3 regions of the Agrobacterium sp. 22-226-1 genome follow, and region 1 is predicted to be linked to each of the others. Evidence: predicted binding sites of a transcription regulator. Region 1 holds the regulator's gene; each other region holds the start of a gene.
The links. The regulator PhoB, encoded in region 1, activates phosphate uptake and scavenging genes when phosphate is short. The targets are predictions, from matches to a motif close to TGTCATNNANCTGTCAT.

Region 1 (3,275 bases):
AAGGTTCGAGACGTGCCAGACCTTCTCGGCCTGGGTCTTGATCGCCTCAACGAGGTGCGGATGGGCGTGGCCCAGCGAGTTGACCGCGACGCCGGCTGCAAAATCCAGATATCGTTCGCCGCTTTCCGTGAACAGCCAGACGCCCTCGCCTCGCTCGAAGCGCAGGGGGGCTCTTGCAAACGTATCGAACAATGGCGCGGCGGCTTCGGCCATGGCTGTATCACTCCTTGCGCGGATGCGCTGTCAGACGGTTGTCAATAGGCTTTCGGGGTTATCCCTTGCCTGAAAATCAAAAATGCCGCCTCGCGGCGGCAGGGGCACTATTGTCACTTCGCCTGCCGATGTCAACAAAAGTCCGCGTTTCCCGGGCTTCTCAAGCCCTAGTAGGTGGCGGCGGATGAGGCCCAAGGTGTTGCCTTTCAGACTCAACTCGCCAGCAAGTTGGGGAAAACCGGAAAATCGATTCGAGATGATTCCCGCGACTCTTGCCACGGAGTCTGCGTGGCACTAGGTTAATCGCTAATTACTAGACTGCATTGCGGCGGAACTAGTCACCAAAAATCAGGCAGAAACCACGCTCGCGGCACGCCCGCGAGGCGGAGAGGGATTCTGCCGACATTATACGCGACAAGCGGAGAAGCGGCATGAACTGGACAGACGAACGAGTCGAAAAACTCAAGAAATTGTGGTCCGAGGGGCTTAGCGCCAGCCAGATAGCAGCGCAGCTGGGCGGCGTGAGCCGCAATGCCGTCATCGGCAAGGTCCATCGCCTCAACCTGCCGGGACGCGTGAAGGCCGGCGGCCCGGTTACTTCGGCGCGTTCCGCGCCCAAGCGCACCGCTGCCCCTGCCCCGCGCGCGACGAATTTCGCGACCCGCGTCAGCGCAGCACCTGCACGCGCCTTGAACCGCTCGAGCGCGGCAACGGCGCTGCACGAGGAGATCGATATCGAGACCGCCGAAGTTCTCGATTACGTTCCCTCCAAAAATGTCGTTACGCCGATTTCCCGCCGCCTGACGCTGACGGAACTGACGGAGCGCACCTGCAAGTGGCCGGTCGGCGATCCGCTGAAGGATGATTTCCATTTCTGCGGTTGTGAAGCACTGGAATCTTCGCCCTATTGCAAGTTCCATGCAAAGCTTGCCTACCAGCCGGTAAGCGAGCGTCGCAAGGCTTGAGTGTTGCGGCACGCATTCGACACTCAAAAACTACGGGCCTTCGGGCCCGTTTTTTTATGGCGGAATCCAAAGTGGTTCAAACGCGGAGCCCACGTTGTTTAAGAGGCGCTCCCAATCCCTGTTCTTGCGCATTCTCCGGATGTGAAGCCGCGATGGGCCCTTGCGGCAAATGCTCAGAATTTGTCGGCGACGTGCCGCGCCCTCCTCCCGTCAGGTTTCACCGCGCAATCCGGCTTTCAGCGGACCTTCTATCGCCTTCAAAAGAACAAGGATACGCATGTGCGGAAGGTTCAAAATCGAAAGGCCCGACACCGTTCCTTCTGATTTGGGGGGAATTTATCCCGGGTGAAACCATCGGTTTCGGTTTTCTCAGGCTTCCATTGAATATCCGGCGCCGCGCACGGTGCGGATGACATCCTGCATGTGCGAAAAATTGAGCGCCTTGCGCAGACGTCCGACATGCACGTCGACGGTACGTTCATCCACATAGATATCGTGACCCCAGACGCCATCCAGCAACTGCGAGCGGGAAAACACCCGGCCGGGAGAGGTCATCAGGAATTCCAGCAAGCGGAATTCCGTCGGGCCGAGGCGTACTTCGCGGCTCTTGCGGTGAACGCGATGGGTCTCACGATCCAGTTCGATATCCCCGCATTTCAGCACCGAAGACAGAACCTCGGGGCGGGCCCGACGCAGCATGGCCTTGACGCGGGCCATGAGTTCCGGCGTCGAAAACGGCTTGACGACATAATCGTCCGCGCCGGTGGCAAGACCGCGAACCCGTTCGCTTTCTTCGCCGCGCGCCGTCAGCATGATGATGGGCAGGCGCTCGGTTTCCGGCCGCATCCTGAGCCGACGGCACAGTTCGATACCGGAAACGCCGGGAAGCATCCAATCCAGGATAAGGAGGTCCGGAATACGTTCCTGCAGCCTGATTTCTGCCTCGTCTCCACGGGGTATCGTGTCGACGTCATATCCCTCAGCCTCGAGATTGTAACGAAGCAGGACGCTCAGCGCTTCCTCGTCTTCCACAACTGCAATCTTGGGCACCATATACTAACTCCGCAAGCCGTTGCCTGTCTGTTACTCGGTCACCGAACCGAGCGTGTTGGAACTGTCGTCCTTCGGACGTTCGCCCTCCGGTTGGCTGCCGGTGGTCATGTAATAGATCGTCTCGGCGATATTGGTGGCGTGGTCGCCGATACGCTCGATGTTCTTGGCGCAGAACAGGAGATGCGTGCAGGTGGTGATATTGCGCGGATCTTCCATCATATAGGTCAGAAGCTCACGGAAGAGCGACGTGTACATGGCGTCGATTTCCTCGTCGCGCTCGCGAATGGCATTGGCCTTCTCGGCGGAACGCGTGGAATAGACGTCCAGCACTTCCTTGAGCTGCACCAGCGCCAGTTCCGACAGGTGTTCGATGCCACGGGCAAGCTTGCGCGGCACGCCGGTGCCGGCAACCGCAATCACACGCTTGGCGGTGTTCTTGCCAAGGTCGCCGACACGCTCAAGGTCAGCGGCGATACGCAGCGTGCCAATGATCTCGCGAAGGTCTGCCGCCATCGGCTGGCGTTTGGCGATGGTGACGATGGCCTTGTCGCCGATCTCGCGCTCGGCGTGGTCGAGGATCGCATCGTCGGAAATGACCTTCTGGGCGAGCGCGGCATCGGAATTGACGAGCGCACGCACGGCGTCGGCGCACATCTGCTCCGCAAGACCGCCCATTTCGGCGATGCGGCGCGTCAGAAACTTCAATTCATCGTCATAAACGGAAACGATGTGCGAATGGGTCGTTGTCTGTGTCATGGTCTAGTCCTCCGGCTTGGCCTGCATGCGCGTACCCGGAAGCGGGCACGGCAGAAGCACCAGTCTTGTACGGTTTCGATAAAGCGCCGGCCGGGATCAGCCGAAGCGGCCCATGATGTAATCCTGCGTGCGCTGGTCATCCGGATTGGTGAACATCTTGTCGGTTTCGTTTTCCTCGACAAGATGACCAAGATGGAACATGGCCGTGCGCTGGGAAACACGCGCCGCCTGCTGCATGGAGTGCGTGACGATGACGATGGTGTAATTGGTGCGCAGCTCGTGGATCAA
Region 2 (3,275 bases), on a different contig from region 1:
CCTGCCTGAACCTTGGCAAGCTCGGCGTAAACGAAGGCCCACACGCCATCACGCCAGGCGACAAAGGACTGAGCCTCTGCGGCCCACGTTGGATTTGTGGATGAAACGAAGGAACGTATGGCCCGCCCTGTTTGCAAGTTGTTTTTTTGATTCCCTGTGCAGTCTGCTTCAACGTATTCGGTCTCACGGTCAGACCGTAACCAAGATGGATATCCGCACGTCCAGAGCCACGTGGCCGTCGGCGGCGGCGCGCAGCGTGCGCCGATTGCCCATGCGGTGGTTGGCGGTCTCATCAGCTCCACACTGCTGACCCTGATCGTGGTGCCGACCATCCTGTCCTATATAGACAGCATCGTCAGGCGTTTTGCCCGCCTGCTACCGAAAGCGCCGGATGAAACGGGGCATTCGAACCATCAGGCGCAACCTTCCCAAAAGCAGCCGGCCTGAAAAGGCCGGTTTTGCATCCGTGGGGCTGCCGTCACCTCAGCAGGAGAATGGCGGTCGGCCCCGCCAGAAGTACGGCAAGGACGATGATGGGATGGAGATAACGCAATAAAAAGCGGAGAACGGGACGACATGGTTTCATGCAGCGGCACCTGACGACAAACATCAGGCAAGGTTGGAGATGGCCCATTGCGGCGGCATTACAGTCCTGGGCACAGGAGCGGATGCCGGACGCGTACGTTTAAGGTCTCTCGCTGCCCTGGCGCTTCTTTTTGCCCTTCGGGCGAAAATCGACAAGAAGCGACTTCAGTTCGATATCGCGAACGCGCCTTGCCGCCTCATCCGGGCGCACCCATTCCAGCAGGCGTTCACCGCGCTCCTTGAAAGTGGTTTCCGCCTCCGTCACCTCTATCTGGAACACATCGACCATGCAGGGAACGACATCGCCATTGTCGAGCATCTTGAGATAGGTATAGCGGCCAACCGCATTCTTTTTCACCCGGCCGCGCACGCCCGCCTCCTCCCACGCCTCGATTGCCGCCGCCTCGTGCGGCTTCTTGCGTTTCATCGGCCAGCCGCGCGGAATGATCCAGCGTCCGCTGGTACGGGACGTGACGAGGAGGATTTCGACATCCTCGCCATTGCCGGCATAACGGAAGCAAAGCGCGGCATATTGCTGCCGGAAAGCGCCGGTGAAGAGCTTTTCCGGAACCGCAGCAAGCTGCTGGAGCAATGTCAGTGCACGAGCCGGGCGGGTTTTCCGGCTTTTCTTGGTGGGTTTCATATCCGTTGATAGTGCTGATTTTCCGGGTTGCATCAATGCCCCGCGTGCATTTATGACAGTTTTATGACAATCACCCCCCACAACTAATAAAGCGCCATTGAGGGCCAATTCGCATGATGAGTATTTTTCGCAAGCTGATGCCGCGCGAGGACCGTTTCTTCGACATGTTCAGCAAACATTCCGAAACCGTCATCAAAGCGGCCGAGGCCCTTGACCAACTTTTGAGCGGCATCGACGTCGAGAAGAACTGCGACCTCATCGTCGCCCTCGAACATCAGGCGGACGACATCACCCGCGAGGTGCTGCTCGCCGTCAGGCGCAGCTTCATCACCCCCTTCGACCGCGGCGACATCAAGGATCTCATCCAGTCGATGGATGACGCCATCGACATGATGCACAAGACCGTCAAGACCATCCGTCTTTTCGAGCAAACGGAATTCGATCCGCTAATGAAGGAAATGGGGCATGAGATCGTGCGGGCAGCCGGCCTCATCGCGGAAGCCATTCCGCTTCTCAACAAGGTCGGCACGAATGCGCATCGCCTGTCATCCATCGCCGAAGAGGTGACCCGCGTCGAAGGCCGCTCCGACGAACTTCACGATCTGGGTCTCAAGGACCTCTTCCGCCGCCACGGCGCAAGCGGCAATGCCATGGCCTATATGATCGGCAGCGAGATCTACGGCGAACTCGAAAAGGTCGTCGACCGCTTCGAGGATGTGGCCAACGAGATCAGCGGCATCGTTATCGAGAACGTCTGATGGATGTCGCACTTGCCCTGCCGTTGCTAATCGGCCTTATCGCCATCGCGCTGTTCTTCGATTTTCTGAACGGTCTGCACGATGCCGCCAATTCCATCGCCACCATCGTCTCCACCCGTGTGCTGCGCCCGCAATATGCGGTCGCCTGGGCGGCCTTCTTCAACTTCATCGCCTTCCTGTTCTTCGGCCTGCATGTGGCCGAAACGCTCGGCACCGGCATCATCGATCCTGCCATCGTGTCGCCGCAGGTGATCTTCGCGGCGCTGATCGGCGCCATCGTCTGGAACATCGTCACCTGGATTTTCGGCATTCCCTCCAGCTCGTCGCACGCGCTGATCGGCGGGCTCGTCGGTGCGGGATTTGCCAAGGTGGGTTTCAATTCCATCGTCTGGTCGGGCCTGCTGAAGACCGTGGGCGCCATCTTCATGTCGCCGGCCATCGGCTTCTTCCTCGCCCTGCTTCTGGTGCTCACCGTCTCCTGGCTGTTCGTGCGGCAGACGCCCTTTGCCGTGGACCGCACCTTCCGCGTGATGCAGTTCATCTCCGCCTCGCTTTATTCGCTGGGACACGGCGGCAACGACGCGCAGAAGACCATGGGCATCATTGCCGTGCTGCTTTTCAGCCAGGGACATCTGGGCGAGAGCTTTTACGTGCCATTCTGGGTGGTGATTTCCTGCCAGTCGGCCATGGCGCTCGGCACACTGTTCGGCGGCTGGCGCATCGTCCACACGATGGGGTCGAAGATCACCCGGCTGAACCCGATGCAGGGTTTCTGCGCCGAAACCGGCGGTGCGCTGACGCTGTTCGGTGCGACATGGCTCGGCATTCCGGTCTCCACCACCCACACGATCACCGGCGCCATCGTCGGGGTCGGCGCGGCCCGCCGCGTCTCGGCGGTGCGCTGGGGCCTTGCCGGCAATATCGTCATCGCCTGGATCGTGACCATGCCTGCGGCTGCGCTGATCTCCGCCGCGGTTTACGGGCTGACGTCGCTGTTCGGCTGACAGCTCCATCCCTGTCCCGATTTGCCACTCCTCCCGGAACAAAAGCCACCCCGTGGCTGTTGTTCCGGGAGAACCAATGCGGATCGCGGACATGGCACGACAGGTTTTCTGGAAGGGTTATCTCAAGCTGTCGCTGGTGACGGCTTCCGTCTCGCTAACGCCCGCGACGACGGAAGGCAACAAATACACCTTCCACGTCCTCAATCGCAAAACCGGCAACCGCGTCGAAAGCCGTTATGTCGACAGCGTCACCCACCGACCGGTCGCCGCCAAAAACCAGGTAAA
Region 3 (3,275 bases), 250 kb from region 1:
TGCTTCTTCGCCTCCACCAATCTCGTCGGCGCCGGTCTCGTGCGCTTTGTGGTGCGCCGGGTCATGGAAGTGCTGCGCGCCTTCCCGGAAATCGTCGTCGCCGGGCTGTTGACCGCCATTCTATCCATCGGTCCAATCGCCGCGATTATCGCGATTTCTGTCCACACGATCGGCGCTTTGGGCAAGCTGTTCTTCGAAGTGGTGGAAAATGCCGACATGAAGCCCGATGAAGGCCTGCGCGCCGCTGGCGCCAACTGGCTGGAGCGGGTGCGCTTCGCCATCGTGCCGCAGGTTCTGCCCAATTTCGTGTCCTATGCGCTGCTGCGCGCCGAAATCAACGTGCGTGCCTCCACCATCATCGGTGCCGTGGGCGGCGGCGGTATCGGCGAGGTCTTCCGGCTTTCGATCGGTAACGATCATGCCTCCAAGACCTATGCCATCATCATCCTTCTGCTGATCACCATCATCGCCGTCGACCAGTTTTCCGGCTGGCTGCGCCGCAGGCTGATCGGCCATCAATCCTTCGAATTCGGACGGGGAGCGGCCTGATGTCGTCCAGCTTCATTCTCAACACCGCCGACCGCGAGAGATTGGCGGCCGCGCATCCGCACGTGTTCAATCGCGGTTTTATGCAGCGATATGGTCTGCTCGTCGGCCTTCTCACTGTCACCTTTTATCTCATCGGCTGCTTTTTCTTCTTCAATGTCGGTCCGGCCTTCATGCAGGGTCGGTGGGATCGTGCCTCGAGTTATGTTCAGGACTGGTATTCCTGGCGCGCCCAGCCGCGCCTGCGTTTCGAAGACGGCAAGGTGGAGCCGCAATGGTCCAGCCGCGGGCAATATCCGGTTGATGCAAAGATCGACTGGCTGCAGCCCCTGCCGGGTGGTGGCTACAGCGTCGTTTATGCGGGCATGGAAAATCGCCTCGACGTGACCCCGACCCGGGTGGATGTCTATGTCGACGGCAAGAATTATCCCGTCATCATCAATGGAGAACAGGCCCGGGCATCCGACGACGTGCCGCAGGAAATCCAGCAGGACGGCAACAAGGTTCTCGTGCATTTTGGTTTTGCCGGACAGGCGGAAATCCGCACCAGTCAGGTCTATGTCCAGCGTCGGTTCCTCGGATGGGCGAATTTCCTGTTCGACACCAAATCGGAATTCTGGGGCAAGGGCTATGGTGAACTCGCCGCTCTCGCGCTGTGGGGAGAAAGGCTCGATCCCGAGCGCTCCAATATCGGCCACATGGTGGATGATTTCCTCGACAACAGCGTCTGGCAGCATGCCGATATTCTTTCCAAGCTAATGCAGACGCTGGTTATGGCCTTTGTGGGCACGCTGTTCGGCACGCTCATCGCCCTGCCGCTCGCCTTCATCGCCGCGCGCAACATCACCGCCAACAGGGCCGCAAATTGGGGCATGAAGCGGCTGTTCGACTTTCTGCGTTCCATCGACATGCTGATCTGGGCGCTGTTCTTCACCCGCAGCTTCGGGCCCGGACCGATCCCCGGCATTGCCGCGATCTTCTTCACCGATACCGGTGCGCTCGGCAAGGTCTATGCCGAGGCGCTGGAAAATGTCGACGACAAGCAGCGCGAGGGTGTCAAATCGGTCGGCGCTTCCCCGATTGCGGTCAACCGTTTCGGCGTGCTGCCGCAGGTCCTGCCGGTCTTCATTTCGCAGTCACTCTATTTCTGGGAAAGCAACACCCGCTCCGCCACGATCATCGGCGCGGTGGGCGCGGGCGGCATCGGTCTGAAACTACTGGAGGCGATGGGCACCAATGCCGACTGGGACAAGGTCGCCTATATGGTCCTGCTTATCCTCTTCGTCGTTTTCCTGTTCGACCACATCTCCAATTCGCTGCGTTCACGCCTGATCGGCAAAACACAGCACTAGCTCTGAAGGGATGGAATGGCGAACGTCGTAATGATGTTCGTCATCTCCGCCGGACACTCGCGCAGTCCCGATTTATGCCGGCCGTATCCCGTCATCATCTCCGCCTGTGTCTTCAGCACATTCGGAAGCTTGCCGCATTTCCAATGCGCTTTTTTCCTTCGGCATCATCATTCTGTCACGGAAACCAATTACCTCGCACTCCTGACCTTGCGGGAAGCCGGCGAGTCACGCCAAATAGCTTCTCATCCCTGGTCTCCCATGACACTGAAGAGTGCTTGCCGTGCGCTATGCCATCTATTTTTCTCCGGCTAAAGATCACCCGTTGACTGAGGCAGCGTCACGCTGGCTGGGCCGCAATGCATTTTCCGGCACGCTGCATGACGACCACGACGACTATGCCGACATGACGGAGGAGCCACGCCGTTACGGTTTCCACGCGACCCTGAAGGCTCCTTTCGAGCTTGCCGAAAAATACAGCGAAGCGGAGCTGCTCACGGCCTTCGAAGATTTCGCGGCCAGCCAGTCCACCTTCGAAATTCCGCGTGTCGTCGTCGGTGCACTCGGGCCGTTTTTTGCACTGGTCCCGGACCGCACCTATCAGCCGCTGCAGGATTTTGCCGCCGAGATCGTCGATCATTTCGACCGGTTTCGCGCGCCCCTGTCGGAGACCGATATTGCCCGTCGGCGGCCACAGATGCTGACGGAGAGCCAGCGGCAAAATCTGTCTCTCTGGGGTTATCCGCATGTCATGGATGATTTCCGTTTTCACATGACGCTGACCGGCCGCATCGACGAGAGCGAGCAGCCCGCCATGCACGAGGTGCTTTCGGCGCGGTTTTCCGAATTCACCGATCGACCTCTCAGCATTTCCGGCCTCGCTTTGTTCATTGAAGAAACGCGCGGCGCGCCCTTTACCGTTCATAGCTGGCACCCCCTTGGCCAGCCACCAAAGAAAGATGCGAACCCATGACCGAGCACGCCCTTTCCAATGCCCGTATCGTTCTGGAAGACGATATTATTCTGGGCTCCGTCCTGATCCGTGACGGCAAGATCGCCGATATCAGCGAAGGTGCTTCCAAAACCGGCGAGGACCTCGAAGGTGATTATTTGATCCCGGGTCTGGTAGAACTGCATACCGACCATCTTGAGCAGCATTATTCGCCGCGCCCCGGCGTGATCTGGGACAAGATCGCCGCCATTCAGGCTCATGACGCGCAGGTGGCTGCCTCCGGCATCACCACCGTATTCGACTGCCTGCGGCTCGGTTCGGATGAAGACGGCGGCTTCAAGAAGGGTGAAATGCGCGAAATGGCTGACGCCATCGAGGCCGCGGCGGATCAGAACCGCCTTCGTTCGGATCACCTGCTGCATCTGCGC

Region 2: a site for PhoB is predicted at 1,281-1,297, ahead of ACQZ5K_RS17535 (DUF47 domain-containing protein). Genes of this name have one in related genera too.
Region 3: a site for PhoB is predicted at 2,061-2,077, ahead of ACQZ5K_RS00515 (DUF1045 domain-containing protein). Genes of this name have one in related genera too.

The regions. Positions count from the first base shown of each region.
Region 1 is NZ_JBNWCP010000001.1:356,615-359,889, reverse strand. It holds gene ACQZ5K_RS01785 (acetylornithine transaminase) at 1-213, opposite strand, end outside; gene ACQZ5K_RS01780 (GcrA family cell cycle regulator) at 645-1,178, shown strand; gene phoB (phosphate regulon transcriptional regulator PhoB) at 1,548-2,231, opposite strand; gene phoU (phosphate signaling complex protein PhoU) at 2,262-2,987, opposite strand; gene pstB (phosphate ABC transporter ATP-binding protein PstB) at 3,084-3,275, opposite strand, start outside.
Region 2 is NZ_JBNWCP010000010.1:41,252-44,526, reverse strand. It holds gene ACQZ5K_RS17550 (DUF936 domain-containing protein) at 1-44, opposite strand, end outside; partial or broken gene ACQZ5K_RS17545 (hypothetical protein) at 241-447, shown strand; gene ACQZ5K_RS17540 (NUDIX hydrolase) at 686-1,228, opposite strand; gene ACQZ5K_RS17535 (DUF47 domain-containing protein) at 1,342-1,986, shown strand; gene ACQZ5K_RS17530 (inorganic phosphate transporter) at 1,986-2,990, shown strand; gene ku (non-homologous end joining protein Ku) at 3,082-3,275, shown strand, end outside.
Region 3 is NZ_JBNWCP010000001.1:109,972-113,246, reverse strand. It holds gene phnE (phosphonate ABC transporter, permease protein PhnE) at 1-549, shown strand, start outside; gene phnE (phosphonate ABC transporter, permease protein PhnE) at 549-1,898, shown strand; gene ACQZ5K_RS00515 (DUF1045 domain-containing protein) at 2,170-2,868, shown strand; gene ACQZ5K_RS00510 (alpha-D-ribose 1-methylphosphonate 5-triphosphate diphosphatase) at 2,865-3,275, shown strand, end outside.